2 regions of the Microbacterium sp. LBN7 genome follow, and region 1 is predicted to be linked to the other one. Evidence: predicted binding sites of a transcription regulator. Region 1 holds the regulator's gene; the other holds the start of a gene.
What was found. The regulator LexA, encoded in region 1, represses DNA repair genes until DNA is damaged. The targets are predictions, from matches to a motif close to TCGAACANNTGTTCGA.

Region 1 (7,496 bases):
ATCGGTGACGACGTAGCGGCTGCATCCGGCATCCTCGAGGCGGTCGAGCACCTCCCAGAGGTCACCGCCCTCCTTCGTCCAGCCGCGGGCGGCGAGCGTCGTGCCACGCACGTCCAGGCCGACCGCGATCGCCTCGCCGTAGCGGCCGATCACGTCGGCGGCCCACTCCGGGTTCTCCAGCGCGGCGGTGCCGAGGTTGATGCGGGTCGCACCGCTCTCCAGGGCCGCCTCCAGGCTCGCGTCGTCGCGGATGCCGCCGGACAGCTCGACGTTGACCTGCTTGAACTGCTTGATGACCTTGCGGAGGATCGGCGCGTTGCTGCCACGGCCGAAGGCCGCGTCGAGATCGACGAGGTGGATCCACTGCGCGCCCTGCGACACCCACTCCCCTGCCGCGTCCAGAGGGTCGCCGTAGCTCGTCTCCGTGCCGGCCTCGCCCTGAGTCAGACGAACGGCCTTGCCGCCGGCGACATCGACCGCGGGGAGGAGCGTGAGCGAGGGGGACTGCGCGAAGTCGTTCATGGGTTCCTAAGCTCGGAATATCAGATCCGTGGTCCGGCACACCCGTCTCGGACGCACGAGAACTGAGGGTACCGCTCCCGTGGGCGGCCTCCAAATGCGCGAGAAATGCACGCGAAATGCAGGAGCTAGGCTGAGGGATCATGTCCGGACCGCACGAAGACGCCACACCCTCCGCGGCCCCGCCCGCGCACGGGGACCAGCCGCCGCTCGTCGAGTCGGTCCCGCTCTTCCCCGCGGATGTCCCCCCGGTGCCGCCGCTGCCGACGACCGCGTCCGCGCCGCAGCCGCCTTATCGGCGCACGCGAGCCGAGGCCCGCGAAGTGCGGATGGCGGAGGACCGCGACGACCAGTTCCCCGAGGACACCGTGCCGAGGCCGGCCGCGGCCGCGCCCACTCCTGCGAGTCCGTCGCGAGCGGCATCCGCGCCCGAGCAGCCGGCGGTCCCGGCATCCGCGCCGCCTCCGCCGTCATCACCTGCGGTCGCCCCGTCGGCACTTGCCGCGCCTCCGGTCGTCTCATCGTCGCCCGTCTCCTCCACGCCTGTCTCACCCGCACCCGCCGGTCCGCCGCCCGCCTTCGCCGTGCCCCCGGCCACCCCGCACCCTGTCTTCGCTCCGACGCCTGGTGCGCCTGCCGCCGTCGAGCCGGCATCCCGTCGCGAGCTGCGCGAGCGGAACTCCTTCCTGCAGACGGAGCGTCCGGAGGAGCCGGCACGCGATGGAGCGCGCGGTGTCCTGAACCGGATCGGCTTCCGCGTGCGCCCCTCCGCCCAGGAGCAGTCGGCACGCGACGACGAGCTCGCCGTGAGCCAGCACTGGCCGGGCCCCCGCACGATCGCCGTCGTGAACGGCAAGGGCGGCGCCGGCAAGACCCCGACGACGATCCTGCTCTCCGCCGTGTTCGCACGGTACGGCGGCGCGGGCGTGCTGGCCTGGGACAACAATCAGACCCGGGGCACTCTCGGCTGGCGGACCGACACGGGACCACACGACCGCACACTGCTCGAGCTGCTCCCCGACGTCGGGCGGCTGCTCGGAACCGGCGCCCAGTCCGCCGACCTCGCGCACTTCATGCACCACCAGCCGCGGGAGAAGTACGACGTGCTGCGCTCGAAGCCGATCCGGCTCGCGCATGAGAACCGTCTGAGCCCCGCCGACGTGGACGCTATCCACGCGGTCGCCGCGAAGTTCTACCGGCTCATCATCATCGACTCGGGCAACGACGAATCCGACCCCATGTGGCTGCGCATGATCGATCATGCCGACCAGCTGGTGGTCGCGACGACGACGCGCGCCGATCACGCCGAGGCCGGCGCACTGCTCCTCGAGGCTCTCGAGGATCGCGACGAGCGCTCCGCACGGCTCGCGAGGAACTCGGTCGTCGTGGTCTCCCAAGCCGACCCCAAGGCGACCCCGACCGAGGTCGAGCACGTCGTGAGCGGCTACCAGTCGCTGGCCCGCGATGTCGTCAGCATCCCGTTCGATCACGAGATGGTCGACGGGCACCTGCGTTACGGCGCGCTCGCGAAGCGCACGCAGCGCGCCTGGCTGGCCGCCGGAGCGTCGGTCGCCCGAGGGTTCTGAGCCGTAGGCGTCAGAGGCTCTCGACCCAGTTCCGCAGCAGCTGGATTCCGGGCTCGCCCGACTTCTCGGGGTGGAACTGCGTGGCCGACAGGGGCCCGTTCTCCACGGCGGCGAGGAAGGGATCGCCGTACGTCGACCACGTGAGCACGGGCTGCGGGAACGGCGGGATGACGTCGAGTTCCCAGGACTGGGCGGCGTACGAGTGCACGAAGTAGAAGCGCTCCTGCTCGATCCCGCGGAACAGGACGCTGTCGGCGCCGGGCTCGACCGTGTTCCAGCCCATGTGCGGCAGCACGGGCGCGTTGAGCTCGGTGACGGCGCCCGGCCACTCCCCGAGGCCCTCGGTGTCGTGACCCCGCTCGACTCCGTGCGCGAACAGCACCTGCATGCCGACGCAGATGCCGAGCACCGGGCGACCGCCGGCGAGGCGACGGTCGATGATCTCGTCTCCGCCGTGCGCATGCAGCGCGTCGCGCACGGCCTGGAACGCGCCGACGCCGGGCACGAGCAGACCGTCGGCCTCGAGTGCCTCCGTGCGGTCGCGCGTGAGGATGGCGTCTGCACCGGCCGCGACGAGCGCTTTGACCGCCGAGTGGACGTTGCCCGACTCGTAGTCGAAGACGGCGACCCTGGGCGCTCGGCTCACAGCGCGCCCTTGGTGGACGGCACGCCGTCGACCAGCGGGTCGAGGGCCTTGGCCTGGCGGAACGCACGGGCGAAGGCCTTGAACTCCGCCTCGGCGATGTGGTGCGGATCGCGACCACCGAGCACGCGCACGTGCACCGTCAGCGCCGCGTTGAAGGCGATGGCCTCGAACACGTGCCGCACGAGCGAACCCGTGAAGTGTCCTCCGATGAGGTGGTGCTCGAACCCTGCCGGCTCCCCCTCGTGCACGAGGTACGGGCGTCCGGAGATGTCGACGACGGCCTGCGCGAGAGCTTCGTCGAGCGGCACGAGTGCGTCGCCGTAGCGCGAGATGCCCGACTTGTCGCCGAGCGCCTGCAGGATCGCCTGACCGAGCACGATCGAGACGTCTTCGACGGTGTGGTGCGCGTCGATGTTCGTGTCGCCCGATGCGCGGACGGTGAGATCGGTCAGCGAGTGCTTCGCGAAGGCGGTGAGCATGTGGTCGAAGAACGGCACGGAGGTGTCGATGCGCGAGGCTCCGGTGCCGTCGAGGTTCAGCTCGAGCTCGACGGTGGACTCCGACGTGCTGCGCACACGGCTCGCGGTGCGCGGGTTCTGGGCGAGAGTGCTCATGATGCTGATCCTATCGAGGCCAGGGCATCGAGGAATGCGGTGGTCTCGGCCTCGGTGCCCGCCGTCACGCGGAGGTGACCCGGGATGCCGACGTCGCGGATGAGCACGCCGCGTTCGTACAGCTGCTGCCACGTCGCGCGCGGGTCGGCGACGCCGCCGAAGAGGACGAAGTTCGACCAGGATTCGTGGGGCGTGTATCCCAGCGCCTCGAGCGTCGCCGAGATGCGGTCGCGCTGCTCGACGATCTCCTCGACCATGCCGAGCATGACGTCGGAGTTGCGCAGCGCGGCGACCGCCGCCGCCTGGGTGAGGGCGCTGAGGTGGTACGGCAGCCGCACCAGGCGCAGCGCGTCGATGAAGGCGGGGTCCGCTGCGAGGTAGCCCACACGCGCGCCGGCGAAGGCGAACGCCTTGCTCATGGTGCGGGAGACGGCCAGACGCGGGCGTCCTTCGAGGAGTGTCAGAGCGGATGCCGCGTCGCGCGGCGCGAACTCCTGATACGCCTCGTCCACGACCACGATGCCGCGCGCCTCTTCGTACACCGCTTCGACGACGTCGAGTCCGAGCGGGGTGCCCGTCGGGTTGTTCGGCGAGCAGAGCAGGATCACGTCGGGATCGACCGCACGGACCTGCTCCGCCGCTTCGTCGGGCGTGATCGTGTAGTCGGGCTGACGGGTGCCCGCGACCCAGCGCGCCCCCGTTCCCTGCGAGATGAGCGGGTACATGGAGTATGTCGGCGCGAAGCCGAACGCCGTGCGCCCAGGGCCGCCGAAGGCCTGCAGGATGTGCTGGAGGACCTCGTTCGAGCCGTTGCCCGCCCAGATCTGATCCGATGTGAGGCCGTGACCGAGATACTCGGCGAATCCCTCGCGCAGTGTCGTGAACTCACGATCCGGGTACCGGTTCACATCGCGCAGCGCGACGGCGATGTCGTCGAGGATGTCGCTCGCGACCGCATCGGGCACGGGATGCGTGTTCTCGTTGACATTCAGCGCGATGGGCAGCGGCGCCTGCGGCGCACCGTACGGGGTGAGCCCGCGAAGATCGTCACGGAGCGGGAGGGCATCGAGTGAGGAAGTCACCCTTCCATGCTAGGCCGCGCGCCCTCCGCGTGACGCACCCCTCCCCTTGGGTTCCTGAGCCTGCCGAAGGATGGGTTCCTGAGCCTGCCGAAGGATGGGTTCCTGAGCCCGCCGAAGGACTGAGCCCGTCGAAGGATCAGTTCGAGTACTGCGCAGGGATCGCGAGCTCCTGGCCGATCTGCAGGGCCCCGCCGCGCAGCATGTTGAGACGGCTGATCTCGCCGATCACGTCGCGCGGGTCGGCGGTGGGGGCGACCGTGTTGGCGATCGACCAGAGCGTGTCACCGGGGAGAACCGTCACGGTCTGGAAGTCCGCGCTGCTGAAGCTGCTGGCAGTGTCGTCGCCCGCGGCGATGGCGCTGCCTCCGCTGATCGCCGCGAAGGCGATGCCGACCGCGAGCGGAACCGCGGAGAGGGCGAGCAGCACACCACGACCACGAGCCGTCAGTCGCAGTCGCGACCGGGTCGCCGGGCGTGCCGGGATGACCGCTGCGGTGCTGATGCTGATGCTGCTCATGTCGGGCTCCTTACCCTGTCCCCGTCGGCGAGGCCGGCGGTGAAGTTGGCGTAGCGTTCGCATTCGCGTCTCGGCCGGGAGCCGTGAATGCGAAGCTACGTTCCGAAGATATCTTCGAGTTCGAACATCTGTCAACTGTTCTTCGAAATCGGACCCCCGAATCTTCCGACACGCTCGAACAGATCTTCCAGATCAGGCCGATTCTCGGATACGGTTTCGATAAGAACACCCCACCACGGGCCTCCGACATTCGAAGAGGAACGTCGGATCGCGTACTGAAGGAGCACCATGAGCGAGAACTCAGCCCCGGAGCAGGAGGCCCCTCGGACGCGCCGTCGGAAGAGCCTCAGCCCGAAGCAGATGGCGATCCTCGAGGTCATCCAGACCTCCATCGCCCACCACGGCTACCCGCCGAGCATGCGCGAGATCGGCGATGCGGTCGGACTCAAGTCGCTCTCGAGCGTGACCCACCAGCTCGGCCAGCTCGAGCTGAGCGGCTACCTGCGCCGCGATCCGGGCAAGACCCGCGCGATGGAGGTGCTGATCGACCTTCCCGGTACGAGCGGCGAGAACCCGGCAGACGTGGCCACACCGGTCGGCGATGCCGCACTCGTCCCCCTCGTCGGCCGGATCGCGGCCGGCGTGCCCATCACGGCGGAGCAGCAGGTCGAGGAGATCTTCCCGCTCCCCCGCCAGTTGGTCGGCAAGGGCGATCTGTTCATGCTCAAGGTGTCCGGGGAGTCGATGATCGATGCGGCGATCTGCGATGGCGACTGGGTCGTCATCCGTTCGCAGAACAGCGCGGAGAACGGCGAGATCGTCGCAGCGATGCTCGACGACGAGGCCACCGTGAAGACATTCCGCCGCCGCGACGGCCACACCTGGCTGCTCCCGCGCAACTCCGCCTTCGAGCCCATCCTCGGCGACGAGGCCACGGTGCTCGGCAAGGTCGTGGCGGTGCTCCGCGCGGTCTGACCGCGCCCCTTCGGCATCCGCCGTCCGCCGGCATGAGAGCCGTCCTCCCGGTTTCGGGAGGCCGTGCTTCGACGGCCGCCTAGGCTCGAACCATGTCGTCCCCGTACGGTTCCTGGCCATCGCCCTTCTCCGCCGCCTCGGTCGCGGCCTCCGCCCCTCGGATCGATGGGGCGCGATTCGTCGGCTCGGAGATCTGGTGGGGCGAGTCGGTTTCGTCCGAGGGAGGGCGCGTGACGGTCCGCAGCTCGAGCGGCGCGGTGATCCTCCCCGCGCCGTGGAGCGCGCGGTCGCGCGTGCACGAGTACGGCGGCGGCGCCTGGACCGCGGATGCCGACGGCACGCTGTACTTCGTCGACGCGGGAGACCAGCGCGTGTACCGGCTCTCGCCCGATGCAGGTCCTGTCCCGCTCACCCCCGCAGGTCCTTCGCACGGCGGACTCCGTCTACAACAGGGGCGGCTCCTCGCCGTGCGGGAGGACCTCCGCGGAGAAGCGCAGATCCGAGGGATCGTGGAGATCCCGACCGACGGTTCAGCGGCAGCGGATGACGCCGTGATCCGTGCTTTCACGCAGGGCGATGCCTTCGTCGCACATCCCGCGCTCTCGCCCGACGGCTCGCGCATCGCCTGGGTCGCGTGGGACGGCGCGCGGATGCCGTGGGAGAGCGCGACGCTGGTCATCTCCGAGATCGACGAAGCAGACGACGAAGGCGCAGAAGGCGAGGCGGGCCCCTGGGTCGCCACGCGCGCCGCCCTCCAGCCCGAATGGGTGAGCGACACCGAGCTGCTCTACGCCGACGACCCGACCGGCCGCTGGCAGCTCCAGCGCCTGTCGCTGGTCCCCGGCACACGTGACGGCGCTCCGGAGGCGATCACCTCGAGCGACGCCGACACGGGGTATGGACTCTGGGTGCTGGGCAACCGCTGGTACCAGCCCCTCGCAGACGGCCGCATCGTCGCGGTGCGCACCAACGGCCGCGACGACGTCGTCGAGATCGCCGCCAACGGCTCGACCCGCACCCTCGACGTCCCCTGCGACGGCCACGTGAGCGTCGACGACGTGTCCGGCTCTCGCGTGCTGCTCTCCGGCGGCAGCTCGACGAGCGCACCCGGTGTCTGGTGCGTCGACCTCGATTCCGGCGAGACGATCACGGTCGCAGGCGGCGAACCGGTCGACACCGCCTGGATGCCGCCCGCCACCGCGATCCTCGTGGAGGGAGGCCACGGCTCGGTGCATGCGTTCGCCTATGCTCCGGCCAACCCCGAGGCCGCAGCGCCGGAAGGCGAGCTGCCTCCGTACGTGGTCTTCGTCCACGGCGGCCCCACCGCACACGTCACCGGCGCGGCATCCGCCGCCATCGCGTTCTACACGAGCCGGGGCATCGGCGTGCTCGATGTCAACTACGGCGGCTCCACCGGGTACGGTCGCGCCTACCGCGACCGCCTGCACGGGCAATGGGGAATCGTCGACGTCGACGACGTGATCGCCGCCGCGCGCGGCCTCGCTGACGCGGGTCTCGCCGATGCCTCGCGCATCGCGATCCGCGGAAGCTCGGCAG
Region 2 (7,496 bases), 1.2 Mb from region 1:
CGAGAACGAGATCGCGCAGATCGAGGTCGTCGCGACGGAGGTCGCCGAGGATCACGAGGTCGGCGTGCTCCACGCCGACGCGCATCAGCGCGTTCTCGAGCTGTGGGCGGAATCCCTCGGCCCCGAACGACTCGAGCCACAGCTTCGACGACAGCAGCCACTCGTCCCGGCGGAGCCCCGCTGCGCGGACCATGCCTGCGAAGATGACGTCGGTGAACACCGGCGGCATGCCCGGCGCGGAGTACACGCCCACATCGAACAGGTTGATGCCCCGGTCGACGGCCTCACGGAGCATCGCGACCGCGTCGGCGAAGTCCATCCGGTCGTAGGTGTGCCAGGAGCCGAGCGAGAGCAGCGAGGCGTCGATGCCGCTGCGGCCGATCTCGCGGCGAGCGAGGGGAGTGGTCACGGTGGTCCTCACAGTCTCGGGTCGATGACGGCCTTGACCTCATCGAGGTGGTGCATGTTCGCGATCTTCGCGGAGGCATCGGCCAGTCCGACGGGTGCGCTGAACAGGTCGTCCCAGGGGAAGCGGCCGGCGAAGGCGGTGAAGAAGTCGATCGCGCGGGCGTAGTCGGAGATGTCGCCGTTGAGGGAGCCGACCACGGTGAGCTCCTTGCCCATGATCGTGCTGAGCGCGAAGCCGTCGCCGGCCGGACCGGTCGAGCCGACGATCACGACCGTGCCGCGCTGGGCGGCCATGCCGATCGCGTCGGGGCCGACGCTCGGAGCGCCGGCGAAGTCGAAGACGTGGTCGGCGCCGCGACCGTCGGTCAGCTCCATGACCTGCTCGATGACCGGTCCCTCGCGGAAGTCGACGACGGCATCCGCTCCGAACCGCGCGGCGAGTTCGAGACGCGCGGCCGGCGCGCCCACCGTGATCACCTGGCCGGCGCCGGCGATCCTGGCGACCGCGGTGGCGAAGATGCCGAGAGCACCGGAGCCCTGCACCACGACCGTCGAACCGGGGCGGATGCGTCCGCCGCGCTCGAAGGATCGGAGGACGGTCTTCGCGGCGCATCCCGCCATCGAGGCCCAGGTGTCCTTGACCGATGCCGGCAGCAGGAGCTTGGCCGCGCCCCGAGTGACGTACGCGTACTCGGCGAGACCGGCGGTGGCGAAGGGGTGCACGTCCGTGCGCTGCAGGAAGCCGTAGCCGCGGCGGGAACACGCGACGGGCTCGCGCAGCACGACGCAGCCGTGGCATTCGCCGCAGGTCGATTCGGACCAGCCGATGCGGTCGCCGGGGGCGAGCGGGCGGCCCAGGGCGTCTCTCGTCTCCGGGCCGGCGGCGACGATCTCGCCGACCATCTCGTGACCGAGCACCATCGGGAGCATGCCGGGGAAGGTCATCCGTCCCTCCCAGATCTCGATGTCCGTGCCGCAGAGTGTGGTGCACGCGATGCGGACGAGAGCGGCGCCCGGCTCGATCTCGGTCGGCAGGGGAAGATCCTGCAGGGTGAGCGGCTCGTGGTGCGCGGTGAGCACGGCCGCGCGCGTGGTGGTGGGGATCGTCATGATGTCCTGTCCGGTGAGGGCGAAGTCGGTTCAGACCAGGAGCTGTCCGCCGTCGACGGCGACGGAGACCCCGGTGATGTGGCTGGCGGCGTCGCTCGCGAGGAACAGGACGAGCGGGGTGATCTGGTCGACCTCGGCGATCGTGCCGAGCGGGATGCGCGACTCCCAGGCGGCGCGGGCCTGCGGGTCGTCGGCGAACGCGGCGGTCAGGGGAGTGAGGACGGGGCCGGGGGCGACGGCGTTCACTCGGACGCCGGAGGCGGCGAGCTCGATCGCCGCGGTACGCGTGAGGGCGTCGACCGCGGCCTTCGTCGCCTCGTAGTGGCCGAGGCCCGGTGTGGGCTGCCGCGCGCCGATCGATGAGATGTTCACGATGCTGCCGCGACCGGCCTCGGCGAGGAGGGCTCCGAAGACCCTCAGCATGAGGAAGGTGCCGCGCACGTTGACGCGGAGCGCGGCGTCGACCACGTCGACGGGAACCTCCTGCAGGGTGCCTCCGCCGGCGACGATCCCCGCGTTGTTCACGAGCACGTCGAGTCCGCCGGCCGCGACGATCCGCTCGGCGGCGGCGAGGACGGATGCTTCGTCGCCGATGTCGAGCGTGAGAGCGGTCGCGCCGATCGCGGTTGCGGCTTCGGCGGCGGCATCCGCGTTCACGTCTCCGATGAAGACGGTGGCGCCCTCGGCGCGGTACGCGGCCGCGATGCCGCGACCGAGCCCGGAGGCGCCTCCGGTGACCAGGATGCGGCGGGGGGATTTGGTCATGTTCGTCCTCACTGACGGTGTCGCGACGGGGGTGTCTCCGTTATATTCTACAAACATAGAAAAACACAACCCCGCGTTCGCGCGTCCCGAAGGAGTCGTCATGCCCGATCAGACATATGCCCGGAGGCCGCTGCGCCCGGGCGGCGCACCGGTGCCGCCGCTCGCGCTCGGGTCCTGGAACACGTGGGACCGCATGTCGCAGGACGATGCGGTCTCGCTGATCCGTCGGGCCGTCGACCTCGATGCCGGATTCTTCGATGTCGCCTTCTACAACATGGGTCCGCACGCGGAGAACTCGAGGACGGACATCCTCTTCGGGGAGGCGCTCCGCAGGAGCGGGGTGGACCGCTCCGAGATCGTGCTGTGCGGAAAGCTCTGGCTGTGGGACTGGCCGAACCAGGGCTTCCGGGCGCAGATCGTCGAGTCGCTCCGACGCGCCGGCCTCGATCGTTTCGACACGCTGGTCGTGGGTGACTACATCGACGCGCCCGACCTGTCGCGCCTGGTCGCCGACGTGGACGAGCTGATCGACGAAGGGCTCGTCGGCTCCTGGGGCATCAACAACTGGCGCATCGAGCACACGCGAGCGGCCCTGGCCGAGGCCGCGACCCAGGGGGTCGCCGGCCCTGTGTTCGCGCAGCTGAAATACGGCATCGCCCGGCGCTCGATGGCGGAGGGGCAGGCGTACGGGCCGCTGTTCGCGGACGGCACGCTGACCCTGCAGGCGTCCGACGTGTTCGAGGGCGGCATCCTCGCCACGGGTCGCGCGCCGCAGCGCAAGATCGGCGCGGACGTCGGCGGCATCCGGGAGCGGATCGCCGAGATCTACCCGGAGGTCGAGCGGGTCGCCGGAGAGTTCGGCGTCTCTCCCGCCGCCCTCGGCATCGCGTTCTGCCTGGCGAATCCCGCGACGTCCAACGTGCTGTTCGGCGCGTCACGGGTCGCGCAGCTCGAGCAGAATCACGCGGCGCTGGCGCTGGCCCGCGACCACGGCGCGGAGGTCCGGGCCGCGCTCGCCGGATGCTGGGTCGACCGGGAGGTGAGGGCAGACGGGGTGTGGTGACCCGGCGGCGGACGTCGCGCGGGTCGGCCGGCCTGCGTCAGTGGGCGCCGCCGAATTCGATGAGAGCCACCCCGACCACGATCAGGGCGACCCCGATCGCCATCATGGCGGAGAAGTGATCCTTGAAGATGACGCGACCGAGCACCGCGGTGAGGGCCACGCCGGCGGCGGCCCAGACGCCGTAGGCCACGCCCACCGGCATCCCCATCGCGAGGATCGCGCCGAGCAGGGTGAATGCGGCGAGGTAGCCCACGACGATCACGGGGATCCAGCGCTTGCGACGAAGTCCCTCTGATGCGCGCAGGCTCAGAGTCGCGGTGACCTCGCTCGCGATCGCGAGGGCGAGCAGCAGCCAGGTCATGACGCCGCCCCTGCGCTGTCGCGTGCGTGGGATCCGAGCTCGACCAGCAGCACTCCGACCACGATCACCCCGACGCCGACGATCTGCACCGGGCCGAGCAGCTCGCCGAACAGAACCGTTCCGAGGACCGCGGTGAGCACCACGCCGATCGCCGACCAGATCCCGTAGGCGACGCCGACCGGCATCCCGCGATCCAGCACGATCGACAGCAGCCAGAGCGAGCCGCTGTAGCCGATGGCCACCAGGATGAGCCAGAGCGGATGCGTGAAGCCCTCAGCTGCGCGCAGGGCGAGTGTGGCCGACACCTCGAGGGCGATGGCGACCAGCAGCGGCGGCCAGGCCGAACCGCGGGGGTGAGGGGTCATCGTGCGCCTTTCGTGGAGCGTCCGAGGGGGAGAACGAGTCCGGAGCTCGGGGGATTCCCGCGGGGGGTGCGGTGGTGGCGCAGTATGCCGATCTATCAGCATTCACTTCGAACATAGCTTCGAATATAGAGTGTACGCACCGTAGAATCGGGGTATGTCGAAGCTCACTGGATTGCATCAGGCGGTCGCCCGTCTCGATGTGGCGTGGGCGGGCGCGGATGACGCGATGGGGTTGTCGCGGGAGCAGCTCATCGCCGTGAACGACGCTCTCGGGGCGCTGCAGCGATGCGCCGATGCTGTGCATGCGGGGGTTGCGGCGGGGATCGCGCACGAGTCGCGGAGGGAGTTGGGGGCGGGGAGTCTGGCGAAGGAGCACGGCTTCCGGACGGCGGCGAAGCTGATCGCCGCGACCACCGGAATCTCGTCGGGTGATGCGTCGCGGTTGGTGACGGTGGGGCAGGCGACCGCACCCCGCACAGACCTGTTGGGGGCACGGTTGCCCGCCCGGTACGAGGTGTTGCGGGCAGCGTTGGCTGCTGGGGTCATTGGTGTGGCGGCCGCGGGGCTGATCATCGCGTTGTTGGACCGGTGCCGCGTCGTGGCGGGGACGGAACGGATCCTCGAGGCGGAGACGCTGCTGACGGAGCGTGCGGTGGGGTTGGGGTTGGATGAGCTGCGGAAGCTGATCACTCGGGCTGAGGCCTGGTTGGATCCCGACGGGGTCGAGCCGAAGGAGGAGGAGAGGCGGGCGAAGCGGGCGCTGAAGATCTTCGAACGCGATGGGATGGTGCACCTCAGTGCGGTGCTCGATGCGGAGACCGCGGCGCCGGTGGTGACCGCGATCCGCGGGTTCGTGTCGGCGGCGTTCGCTGCCCGGAAGGATGCCCCCGATGCGGAGGCGGCGGATGCGGATCGCCGCACAGTGGCGACGATTCAGGCTGATGCCCTGGCCGCGTTCTGCGCGCACATCCTCGGGTGCGAATCGCGGATGCCGCTTGCCGGGGCGACCGTGATCGTCCGGCTCACCCTGGATGATCTGCAGTCCGGGGCCGGATCAGCGACCGTGGACGGACTCGACCAGCGAGTCGGTGTGGGCGCTGCGCGGCGGATGGCCGCCGGGGGCGGAGTCATCCCGTGGGTCATGGGCGGGCGCAGCGAGATTCTCGACTGGGGTCGGGAGAAACGCCTCTTCACCCGGGCGCAACGCCTGGCGCTCGTGGAACGGGATGGCGGGTGTGCGATGTGCGGGCTCCCGCCCGAGATGACGAAAGCCCACCACATCCGCTGGTGGCAACGCGATCACGGGCCGACCGATCTCGCCAACGGGGTCCTGCTCTGCGAGACCTGTCATCACCGTATCCACGACAACGGGTGGGACATCCACATCGACGGCACGGGTATCGCGGCCCGGGTCTGGTTCACCCCGCCCCGGTACGTCGATCCCGCCCGCACACCGCGCCTCGGCGGCCGCGCACGGTTCGACATCGCCGCCTGAGCAGCGCCAGACCCGTCCTCGCCGACGAGTCCTGCGCGCTCGGACGAGCCGGGTGCGTCGGGAGGCATGACCGCTGCGTCGTCGGGCGAAGATCGCTGTTGCGCTCTTTTTCCACACATGTAGACTAACCAGCACGACACATCGAAGTGGCGTCGGATCCGGCTCTCCGGCCAGCGGCTCTTCGAACCTTCTTCACCCTCCCTGCATCCGAGAGAAGGAACCATGAAACGAATGCCCCTCGCGCTCGCCGCAGCAGTGGCCGCGACCCTCGCGCTCACCAGCTGCAGCGGCGGAACGTCTCCGTCACCGTCCGACGGCAGCGGCGCCGAAGGACCCGACGCTCTCAACATCGGCAACTTCCTCGACGTCACCTCCTGGGATCCGTCACTGGCCGACATCGGCTTCGACGGTCCCTACCTCTCTGCGGTCTATGACGCGCTGATCGCCCTCGACGAGGACGGCGCGCCCATCCCGTCGCTCGCGACCGAATGGACCGTCGCCGACGACGATCTGAGCATCGACCTCGACATCCGGACCGACGCGGTCTTCAGCGACGGCACCCCGGTCGATGCGGATGCCGTGGTGAAGAGCCTCGAATACCTCAAGGCCGGCCCGCGCTCCGGCGAGGCGTACCTCAATGTCGCCTCGTTCGAGAAGGTCGACGACGACACGATCAGCATTCGGCTCACGCAACGCGACGACACGATCCTCTATCTGATGGGTCTCGGCCGCAGCTACGTGATGTCGCCGGCGTCCATCGAGGCCGGGTCTCTCGGCAAGGAGCCGATCGGTTCCGGCCCCTATGTGCTCGACAGCACCACGAGCGTCGCCGGCGCGGAGTACCACTTCACCAAGACCGCCGACCATTGGGATGCCGCGACGTATCCGTTCTCCGAGCTGTCGATCTTCCCGATCACCGACGCCACCGCTCGGCACAACGCCATGCTCAGCGGCCAGATCAACGTGCAGTACGGCGACGTCGCCAACCTCGAGCAGGCGGGGCAGCAGGGATGGAACGTCGCCCAGCGCGTCTCCGGCTGGGCGGGCCTCGTGATCACCGACCACACCGGTGCCAAGAGCGAGCCGCTCGGCAAGCTCGAGGTGCGGCAGGCACTCAACTACGCCTTCGACGGCGCCGCGGTCCTCGCCGCCGTCGGCAGCGGAGCCGGAGTCGCCACCAACCAGGTCTTCCCCGACGGCGGCGACATCAACGATCCGGCGCTGAACGAGACCTACGCCTACAACATGGGCAAGGCCAAGGAGCTGCTGGCGGATGCCGGATACCCCGACGGCTTCGCGATCTCGATGCCCATGTCGCCGATCTTCGAGATGTGGAAGCCCTCCGCCGAGCAGGCGCTCAACGAGCTCGGGGTGACGGTGACCTGGGACAACATGCAGATGCCGGACTACCAGCTGAACGCGCCGAACTACCCGATGTTCATCTCCTTCCTGGCGATGGACGGGAACGACGTCGCGACGGTGGCTCGTCAGGTCACCAGCGTGCAGTGGTTCAACCCCGAGCCCGACTACGCGCAGAACGACGTCATCGCTCCGCTCGTCGAGAAGGTGCAGACCGAGCGCGGCGACGCGCAGACCGCGGCCATCGAAGAGCTGAACAAGGCTCTCGTCGATCAGGCGTGGTGGTCGGTCTGGTATCAGGCGAACAACATCTACTACACCGCGAGCGGCATCCAGCTGCAGCCGGTCGTCGGGATGATGTTCCCGACGCTGCGCTACATCACTCGGGGCTGACGCTCCGGCCGGGGCGGCGCTCGCGTCCGCCCCGGCCCACCCCTTCCCCTCCGACCCGAGAGGTCCCCATGCTTCTGTTCACGGCGAAGCGCGTGCTGTCCGGTCTGGTTCTGCTGGTCGCGGTCTCGATCGGCACCTTCTTCCTCGCCCACCTCGCGATCAGCGACCCGACGGCAT

Region 2: LBN7_RS03075 (DUF222 domain-containing protein) is a predicted target of LexA. The motif match lies at 4,180-4,195, and genes of this name have one in related genera.

Annotation. Positions count from the first base shown of each region.
Region 1 covers NZ_CP147856.1:3,510,892-3,518,387, reverse strand. The annotation lists gene priA (bifunctional 1-(5-phosphoribosyl)-5-((5-phosphoribosylamino)methylideneamino)imidazole-4-carboxamide isomerase/phosphoribosylanthranilate isomerase PriA) at 1-522, opposite strand, end outside; gene LBN7_RS17005 (MinD/ParA family protein) at 663-2,105, shown strand; gene hisH (imidazole glycerol phosphate synthase subunit HisH) at 2,116-2,751, opposite strand; gene hisB (imidazoleglycerol-phosphate dehydratase HisB) at 2,748-3,365, opposite strand; gene LBN7_RS16990 (histidinol-phosphate transaminase) at 3,362-4,447, opposite strand; gene LBN7_RS16985 (LysM peptidoglycan-binding domain-containing protein) at 4,584-4,964, opposite strand; gene lexA (transcriptional repressor LexA) at 5,253-5,939, shown strand; gene LBN7_RS16975 (prolyl oligopeptidase family serine peptidase) at 6,032-7,496, shown strand, end outside.
Region 2 covers NZ_CP147856.1:632,684-640,179, reverse strand. The annotation lists gene LBN7_RS03105 (aldo/keto reductase) at 1-409, opposite strand, end outside; gene LBN7_RS03100 (zinc-binding dehydrogenase) at 418-1,518, opposite strand; gene LBN7_RS03095 (SDR family NAD(P)-dependent oxidoreductase) at 1,549-2,283, opposite strand; gene LBN7_RS03090 (aldo/keto reductase) at 2,384-3,346, shown strand; gene LBN7_RS03085 (DMT family transporter) at 3,384-3,707, opposite strand; gene LBN7_RS03080 (DMT family transporter) at 3,704-4,072, opposite strand; gene LBN7_RS03075 (DUF222 domain-containing protein) at 4,329-5,567, shown strand; gene LBN7_RS03070 (ABC transporter substrate-binding protein) at 5,790-7,319, shown strand; gene LBN7_RS03065 (ABC transporter permease) at 7,388-7,496, shown strand, end outside.